Regions from separate parts of the Thauera sedimentorum genome, predicted to be linked through region 2. Evidence: riboswitches for the same ligand, from Rfam matches in the RefSeq annotation. Region 2 holds a riboswitch; the other holds the start of a gene.

Region 1 (5,010 bases), on a different contig from region 2:
CTGCCCGCGCATCGTCAGCCAGTCGCCCTATCTGAGCGCCGCGCTCGACTGGCTGGGGCGCGGCCATTGCATCGTCGGCGTGTCGCGCTACGACACGCTCGATCTGCCGCGCACCGGCGGGGTGAAGGACCCGGACGTCGACGCCATCGAACTGCTCGCCCCGGATCTGCTGGTGGCGTCCGAAGGCACGGACGCGGCCGCCCTGCAGGACGCGCTGCCGGCCGGCGCCCGGCTGCTGCGGGTGAACGGCTTCGCCTCGCTGGCCGACGCCGAGGCGATGCTCGCCGAACTGGGGCACGCCAGCGGCGTGCCCGACGTCGATGCCCGGGTAGCCGCCTTCCGCCGCGACTGGCAGGCCGCCGCCGCACGGGTGGGCGGCAAGGGGCGGCGCGTGCTGGTGCTGTCGGCGTGCAGCGCGATGCCGTATTCCTTCGGCCGCGCCCACTTCGTCGGCGACGTGTTCGCGCATGCCGGCTTCGAGCTGGTGGAGAGCGCGCCGCGCATCCGCCACATCCGCCCCGGCGAGGAGTACGAGGATCTGCTCACCGCGGTCGACCGGCTGCAGCCGGACGTGGTGTTCTCGCTCGACCGCACCGATGCCCAGCAATGCAACGCCCTGCTCGGCCTGCTGCCGGTGCCGGTGATCCACCTCGTCGGGGAGAATTTCTTCCAGCCGGGCGCGCGCGTGCTGGCCGGGCTGGCGGAACTGGCCGACAAGGCGGGCCGATAGGCGCTATGTTGACAGCGAAACCATGTCCCTGGTCCCGCCACACCGAGAGCAAGCATGTCCCTGCCTGAACTTGCCAGCGCCCGTCCGGGGCCGCAACCCGGTCATGTCTACCTGGTCGGCGCCGGCCCCGGCGACCCGGAGTTGCTCACCCTGCGCGGCGCGCGCCTGGTGGCCGGTGCCGAGGTGGTGGTGTACGACAATCTGGTCAGTCCGCTCATCGTCGAGCTCGCGCCCGCTGCGGCCGCGCGCATCTACGTCGGCAAGAAGGCCGCCGACCACACCCTGCCGCAGGACGAGATCAACGCCCTGCTGGTGCGTCATGCGCGCGCCGGGCGGCGGGTGGTGCGGCTGAAGGGCGGCGACCCCTTCATCTTCGGGCGCGGCGGTGAGGAGATGGAGACGCTGATGGCCGCGGGGATCACCGTGGAGGTGGTGCCCGGCGTGACTGCGGCGGCGGGCATCGCCGCCTACGCCGGCATCCCGCTCACCCACCGCGACCATGCGCAGTCGGTGGTGTTCGCCACCGGCTTCCTCAAGGACGGCGCGCTGGAGCTGGACTGGCCGATGCTCGCCCGCCCCAATCAGACCCTGGTGATCTACATGGGCATCTCGCGCCTGGGCGAGATCTGCGCCCGCCTGGTCGAACACGGCCTGCCGGCGAGCACGCCGGCAGGCGTCATCGAGCGCGGCACCACCGCACAGCAGCGCGTGGCGGTGGCTACGCTGGCCGACCTGGCCGGGCAGGTCGCGCGGGCCGGCATCCGTCCGCCCGCGCTCACCGTAGTGGGCGGGGTGGTGGGCCTGTACCCGCGCCTGGCCTGGTTCCAGCCGGACGCGGGCGAGCCGCCGGCACACCCGCCGCACGCCGGCTGCAGCGCCATCCACCGCGGGGAGGCCGCCGATGACTGAACGCTGCCCGGCGCTCTTCGTCGCCGCTCCCGCCTCCGGCCAGGGCAAGACCACGGTCACCGCCGCGCTCGCCCGCCTGCACGCCCGCCAGGGGCGGCGGGTGCGGGTGTTCAAGTGCGGCCCGGACTTCCTCGACCCGCAGATCCACGCGGTGGCCAGCGGCGCACCGGTGTACAACCTGGATCTGGGCATGTGCGGCGAACAGGATGCCGCCTGGCGGCTGCACGCCGCGGCGCGCGAGGCCGACCTGATCCTGGTCGAAGGCGTCATGGGCCTGTACGACGGCGGACCCTCGGGAGCCGACATCGCCCAGCGCTTCGGCATCCCGGTGATGGCGGTGATCGACGCCAGCGCGATGGCGCAGACCTTCGGCGCGGTGGCCTACGGGCTGGCGCATTACCGGCCCGGCCTGCCGTTCTCCGGCGTACTTGCCAACCGGGTGGGCAGCGCGCGCCACGCCGACATGCTGCGCGCGGCGCTGCCGGACGGCATGCGCTGGTACGGCGCGGTGCCGCGCGAAGCCGGCGCGGCCCTGCCCGAGCGCCATCTCGGCCTGCTGCAGGCCGCCGAGATCGCCGATCTGGCCGAGCGCCTGGACCGCATGGCCGACGCGCTGGCCGCCACCGGCGCGGGCGAACTGCCGCCGCCGGTCGACTTCGCCCCGGTGGCCGCGCCCGCGCCGGCGCCGCTGCTCGCCGGGCGCACCGTGGCAGTGGCGCGCGATGCGGCCTACGGCTTCATCTACCCGGCCAACCTCGACACGCTCACCGCGCTCGGCGCGCGTCTGGCCTTCTTCTCGCCGCTGGCCGGCGAGCGCCTGCCGGAATGCGATGCGGTCTGGCTGCCCGGCGGCTATCCGGAACTGCACGGTGAGCGTCTGGCCGCGAATACCGGCTTCTGGACCGACCTGCGCGCGCATGTGGACGCCGGCAAGCCCTTGCTGGCCGAGTGCGGCGGCATGATGAGCCTGTTCGATGCGGTGGTGGACAAGGCCGGCGTGACGCATGCCTTCGGCGGCCTGCTGCCCGGCCGCGCGGTGATGCAGCCGCGTTTGGCGGCGCTCGGCATGCAGGAGGCCGAACTGCCGGAAGGCCGCCTGACCGGTCACACCTTCCATTACTCCAAGACCGAGACAGCGCTCGCGCCGCTCTGCCGCGCGCAGCGCCCGGACGGCGGCGAGGGCGAGGCGATCTACCGCCGCGGCCGGCTCACCGCCTCCTACGTGCATTTCTATTTCCCGTCCGCGCCGGAGGTGGCCGCCCGCCTGCTGACGAACTGATCTTTCACCGTTTCGAGGTGCCCGCGCATGACGCGCGGGAGAATCGGGAAGGCGGTGCGATTCCGCCACGTGCCCAGCGCCGTGTTGGGGACCGTCCGGGCAAGCGCAAGCAGCCACTGGCCGAACAGGCCGGGAAGGCGTCCGGACGGGACGAACCTCAGTCGGAAGACCGGCCTCGAGACGCGACCCGCAGCGGCGTGGAAAGCCGCTGTCCACGTGGACTGTCCGAACGGATTGTCCACCGCGCGTAGGAGCGGGCTTGCCCGCGATAGGGTGGTTCCGGATGCAAATGAAGCCGCATCGCGGGCAAGCCCGCTCCTACCGCTGCTCTTACCAAGGGGACTACGATGAGCAGCCCATTGCAGCAGATCCAGACCCATCCCGCCTTCGACGACGCCGAGCGCGCCGCGGTGTACCGGGCCATCTTCACCCGCCGTGACGTGCGCGGCGAGTTCCTCCCCGACCCGGTGCCGGACGAGGTGCTGGCGCGCATCCTCGCCGCCGCCCACCATGCGCCCTCGGTCGGCTTCATGCAGCCGTGGGACTTCGTCGTGGTGCGTTCGCCCGAGGTCAAACGGCGGGTGCATGCGGCCTTCACGGAGGCGCACGCGGAAGCCGCCCTGATGTTCGAGGGCGAGCAGCGCACCACCTACCGCAAGCTCAAGCTCGAAGGCATCCTCGAAGCACCGGTGAACCTGTGCCTGACCTGCGACCGCGAACGCCACGGTCCGGTGGTGGTGGGGCGCACCCACATCAAGACCATGGATCTGTACAGCACGGTGTGCGCGGTGCAGAACCTGTGGCTCGCCGCGCGCGCCGAAGGTCTGGGGGTGGGCTGGGTGAGCATCTTCCACCAGCGCGCGCTGCGCGAGGCGCTCGGCATCCCCGCCGGCATCACCCCGGTGGCCTACCTGTGCATCGGCCACGTCAGCCACTTCTACCGCAAGCCAGAACTGGAAGCTGCCGGCTGGCTGCCGCGCCTGCCGATCGAGCAGCTGCTGCACTTCGACCGCTGGCAGGGCGCGGCGGGCGAAGCGGACGAGGCGCTGGTCGACGCGGTGCGCGACACGCAGGCGGTACTTGCCGCGGGCGGGCCGCTGGGCTGAAGCGGAGGGCGTGTGTCGTAGGAGCGGCCTTGGCCGCGATGCGGCGGCGGTTTCCTTGCCGGCCGCATCGTGGGCAAGCCCGCTCCTGCCCTGTGCGCCCGCTCAGTAGAGCGGTGCCGGCTCCGGCAGGCGTGGCAGTTCGGCGGGCAGGGCGTGCTCCTGTCCGCCGATGAAGGCCGCTGCGGCGCTTACCACGCCGTGGTCGCGCAGGATGCGGTGATGGCCCAGGTCCCAGGTTCGGATCAGGCGGGCTGTGGGCATGCGCGCGGTGAGGCGCTGGCTGTGCTCGAAGGGGACGTCCGGGTCGGCCGCATCATGTACGAAGAGCGCCGGGATGCGCACCTGCGCCAGTTCCTCGCTGCGGTCGATCTCGGCGAAACGCAGGCCGTAGCGGCGCTCCAGGCGCTCGCGCATGGCCTCGCGCACCCGTGCACTGATGCCGAGCAGACGGGCGAAGTGGTGGGCGTATTCGTTCATCGATGCGGGCGGGGCGACGAACACCGCGCGCTCCAGCACCAGGCCGCGGCGCAGTGCGAGCGCCAGCACGCCAGCGCCCAGCGAGTGGCCGACCGCCGCGCTGAACGGTCCATGGGTGCGCACCACCGCTTCGAGGGCGCGCAGCATGTCCGGTAGCGCCACCGCGCCGCCGCCGCTGGCGCCGTGGCCCGGCTGGTCGTACCACACCACACGATGGCCGCGGGCGAGCAGCGGCTCGACGAAGCTGCCCATCTGCACCGCGCGCCCGCCCCAGCCGTGCGCCAGCAGCACGGCCGGCGCGTCGGCCGGACCGGCCTGCCATACCGCGATCTCGCGTCCATCGGCGCTCACCGTGTCACGCCGCGCGGCGACCGTCACGCTGCGACGCCCGGCATAGCGCGGCGGGCGGGTGAACAGACGCTCGGCCTGTCGTACCGCGAGACCCGGGAGGAGGCGGGAGAGGGTGCCGAAATAGGCGCGCAGCAGGGCATGCAGGGAAGTGTTCAGCA
Region 2 (5,010 bases):
GCACGAAGACAGCTGCGAGTGCCGCGTGCCGCTGTTGAACAGCGTCGGCGTGCTGCTCATGAAGTCGAAGGTCGCGAGCAGGCGATAGAACTCGATGGCGCGCGCCTCGCGGTCGATCTCGTTGAGCGCCAGGCCCATCGCCACGCGCATGAAGAAGGTCTGTGGCAGCTCGATGCGGGTGTTGTCCACGTGCAGGAAGTAGCGGTCGTAGAGCGTCTGCAGGCCGAGGTAGTTGAAGCGCAGGTCGTTGGTCGCATCGAGCGCGGCAGCCAGGCGCGCCAGGTCGTACTCGCCCAGGCGCGGGTCGAGCAGCGCGGCTTCGATGCCGCGCTTGATCAGCGCAGGGAAGCACTCGGCGTAGCCGGCGACCATGTCTGCTTGGCTTGCCGCGCGGCCCAGCACTTCCGCACGCAGGCTGTCGAGCAGCAGGCGGGCAGCGACCTTGGCGTAGTCCGGCTCGCGCTCGATCAACGTGCGCGCGGCCAGCACCAGCGCCTGGCGCACCGCCGCCAGCGGCACGCCGTCGTAGAGGTTGGTCAGCGCGTGCTCGAGCACGGTGTCGGGCGACACGCCGCGCAAACCTTCGCAGGCTTCGACGCAGCGCGCGCGCAGCACCGCGCGCTCCAGCGGGATGCGGCGCTCGCCATCGACCGCATGCAGCAGCGGCTCGGCGGCCGCCTGCCCGCCACCGGCGGCGGCTTCGGCCGCGCGCTCGGCCGCGCGCCGTTCGCGGTACAGCACGTAGGCGCGCGCCACGTCGTGGCAGCCTTCGCGCATCAGCGCGAGTTCCACCTGGTCCTGGATGTCCTCGATGTGCACCGTGCCGCCGCCCGGCAGGCGGCGGGTGAGCGCCTGCACCACGGCGCTGGTCAGCCGGGCCACCAGGTCACGCACCCGCGCGGAGGCCCCGCCCTGCCCGCCTTCGACGGCGAGGAAGGCCTTGGTCATCGCCAGCGCGATCTTGTCGGCATTGAAGGGCACGATCGCACCGTTGCGGCGGATCACCTCAAAGGCGCGCGCCGCCTGTGCCAGCTCGGACGGCGGCGGGCCCTTGCGGGGGACGGAGGATTCGGTTTCGGTATGGCTGGCGACTGCCTGCATGCTTGCACTCCCGTAGCATCGGAAGCGGTATGCCGGCACGACGGGACGCACTGCGGACGGGGCCGCACGCTCCGCCATGGAGACACCCCGCCCCAGGTCAGAAAACCGGCCCGCGGATCGGGGCCGGAACGGCGTCGGCAGGTCTCCTGGCTCACGGGTCCTCGCCCGCCACCGGCCTTCCCGGAAGACGCAGCTTCCAGTGGCTCGAATCGGTGGCGGACTCGCCGTCTACAGTTGCGGGGGCAGCTCCGGCATCGGGGCGCGCATCGCTGTGCGCCCCTGACCGGATTCCCTCTTCATCCCTTGCGGGAACCGTCGCGATGGACAGTGTAGCGCCGTGCCGGCTTGCCGTACAAGCCGAACACACTATCTACAGCCCATTTTTCCAATGAACACACTACATTTAGTAGATAAAGCGGCGCGAATCTAAGCTCCGTGCCGCCGCGCTCAGCAAGTGGGTTCGGCCGGCTGGGGCACCGGCACCGGGCGACCGTCATAGCCGAGCGCGACCATCGTGAAGCGGCCACGGGTACACAGGCGACGCTGGCCGGTGAGCAACTCCTCCGCATGCATGATCACCTCCACGCTCATCGAGCTATTGCCCACCCGCAACACGCGGGCGGCCAGATCGACGATCTCGCCTTCGAGCACCGGCGCATGGAAATCGATGCGCTCAGACGCGGCCATGACCACCGGCATGCGTGCATGGCGCGCCGCGGCGACGAAAGCAGCCTTTCCGAGCCAGGCCAGCGCCTGGCCGCCGAACAAGGTGCCGAAGTGGTTGGTGTGCCCGGGAAAGACCATCTCCACCATCGATGAAACGGGACCGATGCCTTCGGGCCCGGGCGACGCCAACTCCACCGCATTCGGCCGCGCCCGTTCCCCTCCCACCGCAACCAGCGTGAACCGGCCGCCCAGGCTGTCATGACGCTCACCGGTCGCAAGGTCCTCGGCGATCACCCGAACCTCCACGTCCACCGAGCGCGTACCGCGCCGCACCACCTCACCCGCCAGTTCGACCAGTCGCCCTTGCGCGACCGGTGAGCGGAAATCGATCTGCCCGCTGCACGCGGTAACCATCGGCCGGCGGGTGGCGCGCGTGGCCACAAGGAAGGCGAGCTTGTCCATCATGGACAGCGCCGCTCCACCGAACAGCGTGCCGTGGTGATTGGCCTGCTCGGGAAACACCATGTCGACCATCAGGGTCGGCGTGGCCGAACCGTGGGCATCTTCCGGGAAAGTGTGACGATTGTCGTCGGCCGTCCCCACGACGGCCATGAACCCTTGCTGTTGCATGCGCATCTCCTGTGTGCATGGGACAGGAGGAGGCACGCTCAGAGGGGGGCGGACCGGTGGCGCCGGCGCCCGCGCGACGCATCCGCCGGGTCGACGACCTGGCAACATGACATTCACGCTCCTCCGGGGACACCCCGCCCCTGTCAGGATTGATTGACGTTGCACACGGCAGGTCTCCTGGCTCGCGGGTCATCGCGTCGCGCCAGCCTTCCCGGCAGAATCGCCAGTGGCATGGATTTGGCACGCAGCTCGCCGCTCACAGTTGCGGGGGCAGCTCCGGATTCAATGCGCCAGGCACGTCACCGGATTCCCTTTTAATCGCGGTCGGCATTCCGACCAGCAAACCGTAGGCGGTGCGCAGCTTAGCCGGCGCGCCAAAGGCATGTCAAACGGGCGTCACCCACGGTCCTCAGTACGGCTGGCCGAACAGCAGGTAGTAGCGCGGCTCGCCCACCCGCGATGCGTAGGCCATGCCCACGTAGAGCGGCCCCAGCACGGTGTCGGCGCCGAGAAACAGCGACATCGAGCTGCGCGAACCGGGAGAGGCCGCGTCCAGGGCATAGTTGCGCAGGTTTCCCCACTCCACCGTGCCGCCGAGATACACGCCACGTCCGAGCGCCTCGGGGAGGGTCGAGATGCGCCGGTAGTAGGAGGCGCTCGCCAGCACCACCTGGTCGGCGGCCAGTTCGCCGTAACGGTAGCCGGACAGGCGGAACAGGCCGCCCAGGGTGTAGCGTCCCGCGGAAGGCAGTTCGCGATCCGGGCTGCCGGCCACGGTGAGGCCCAGCATCAGGGTGTGGGGACCGCCGGAGCCCGCCCAGGACGCGTCGAACTCCGCATAGCGGTAGTCGAGATCGCTGCCGAAACGCCCGTCGTGCCACTCGCCGAGCAGGCGGGCGCTGTAGCCCCGGCGCGGAAAGAACGGGCTGTCGAGGCGATCGAGCACCGCGCTCAGGCGCAGCTTGCCCTGCGCCACCGACTGACCGGGATAGACCGCCGCGCCGCTGACGATGTCGGCCTTCTCGCGCCCGCGATGCAAGCCGACGCGCAGTTCGCCCCATGCGCCGGCCTCGTAGCCCAGATCCAGCCCCGCGCTGCGCTCGCGCACGCGGAAATCCGCCACCTTGCGGCCATCCTGGAAGACCGGCACGGTGCGGCTGCCGGCCTGCAGCACCGGGGCGAGGAACCATTGGCTCTTCAGGCCCAGCGGCTGGAACAGCTCCCCACGCAGGCGGTTGGTGGTGCCGACCTGCAGGTCGACGTTGAGCCGCCCCTCCCAGTCGTTGATCCAGCGCCGCGACAGCCCGGCGAACAGGGCCACCGCGCCGTCACCCTGCAGGTCCGCCGCCAAGCCGCCGCCGAAGCGCAGGTAGTTGGGGCCCCAGGACTTGTCGACCGCTTCCACCTTCAGGCGCCCATAGGCGCCGTCGCGCTCGACCCGGTAGCGCAGGCGTTCGAAATCGCCTTGCGCGTACAGGCTCTCCAGATCCTCCTCCAGCGCAGTGGCATCGAGCGCCAGCCCGGTGCGCTGGCGCAGGCCGGCGAGCACGCCGCGCGGGGGCACATGCCGTGCGCCCTCCACTTCGACCGCGGTGATCACCGGCGCCGGGCGCAGCAGGCGCAGTTGCCGGCGGGCCTGCCACTGCGCGTAGGACGCCTCGTCCACCGCGAAGCGCGCCAGCGAGGCGGCGGCCGCGCGCGCCGCCTGTTCGCCCAGCGGAATGGTCTCCAGCACGCGGTCGAAGTCGCGCGAGGTGATGTCGCCCAGATCAACCTGCACCAGCGCATCGTCGGCATCCAGCCGGCCGAGTTGCTGCTGCACGTTCTGCTCCAGGGCCAGGTTGATCGCCTGCAGCACGATCTCGGTAGCGGTGGTAAGCCGCTCGCGGCCCAGCGGCAGGGTGCCGAGGTTCACCGCGATCACCCGCCCGCCGCACAGTTCGCGACCGATGTCGACCGGCAGGTTCATCACCAGGCCGCCATCGACCAGCAGCCGCCCCCGGTGCTCGATCGGCAGGAACACGCCTGGCACCGCCATGCTGGCCCGCATTGCGCGCCACAACGGTCCGTCGTTGATCACCACCATGGCGCCGCTCTCCAGGTCGGTGGCGATGGCGCGGTAGGGTAGCGCCAGCGTGTCGAACCCGCTGAGCGACTCGGCATCGCCCGCCAGGCCGGTGAGAAAACGGTCCAGCTGCTGGCCTGCAATCGCGCTCTGTGGCATCAGGAAGCCGCCAGCGCCCCAGCCCAGGGTGATCGCCGCGCGGTTGCCGGCGGCGTCCTGTTTCTCGCGAAAGGGCTGGCGGTCCCGCGGCAGCGCGTTCTGGAACATCTCGGTCCAGTCCGCCGCGCGCACGCGGTGTTCCATCTCGTCCAGCGGCATGCCGGAAGCGTAGGCGCCGCCGACGATCGCGCCCATGCTGGTGCCCACCACGCAGTCGACCGGCACGCGCAGTTCTTCCAGCACCTTCAGCACGCCAAGGTGCGCCACGCCGCGTGCCCCGCCCCCGGACAGCACCAGCGCCACGCCGGGGCGGATCTCGCTCGTGCCGCCCTCTGGCGGCGCGCTGTCCGCCACTGCCGCAGCGCTGTGCAGGCAAGACGCCGCCAGCG

Evidence for each region. Region 2 has a riboswitch for cobalamin ahead of IAI53_RS03810 (acyl-CoA thioesterase). Riboswitches for the same ligand answer to the same signal wherever they lie in the genome.
Region 1: another riboswitch for cobalamin. It lies ahead of bluB (5,6-dimethylbenzimidazole synthase); the one in region 2 lies ahead of IAI53_RS03810 (acyl-CoA thioesterase).

What each region holds. Positions count from the first base shown of each region.
Region 1 is NZ_JACTAH010000002.1:47,339-52,348, reverse strand. Features, by position in the region: gene IAI53_RS09985 (ABC transporter substrate-binding protein) at 1-730, shown strand, start outside; gene cobA (uroporphyrinogen-III C-methyltransferase) at 785-1,639, shown strand; gene IAI53_RS09975 (cobyrinic acid a,c-diamide synthase CobB) at 1,632-2,918, shown strand; cobalamin riboswitch at 2,917-3,110, shown strand; gene bluB (5,6-dimethylbenzimidazole synthase) at 3,266-4,024, shown strand; gene IAI53_RS09965 (alpha/beta fold hydrolase) at 4,127-5,010, opposite strand, start outside.
Region 2 is NZ_JACTAH010000001.1:850,578-855,587, reverse strand. Features, by position in the region: gene IAI53_RS03815 (ribonucleoside-diphosphate reductase subunit alpha) at 1-1,101, opposite strand, end outside; cobalamin riboswitch at 1,221-1,433, opposite strand; gene IAI53_RS03810 (acyl-CoA thioesterase) at 1,549-2,403, opposite strand; cobalamin riboswitch at 2,548-2,761, opposite strand; gene IAI53_RS03805 (patatin-like phospholipase family protein) at 2,807-5,010, opposite strand, start outside.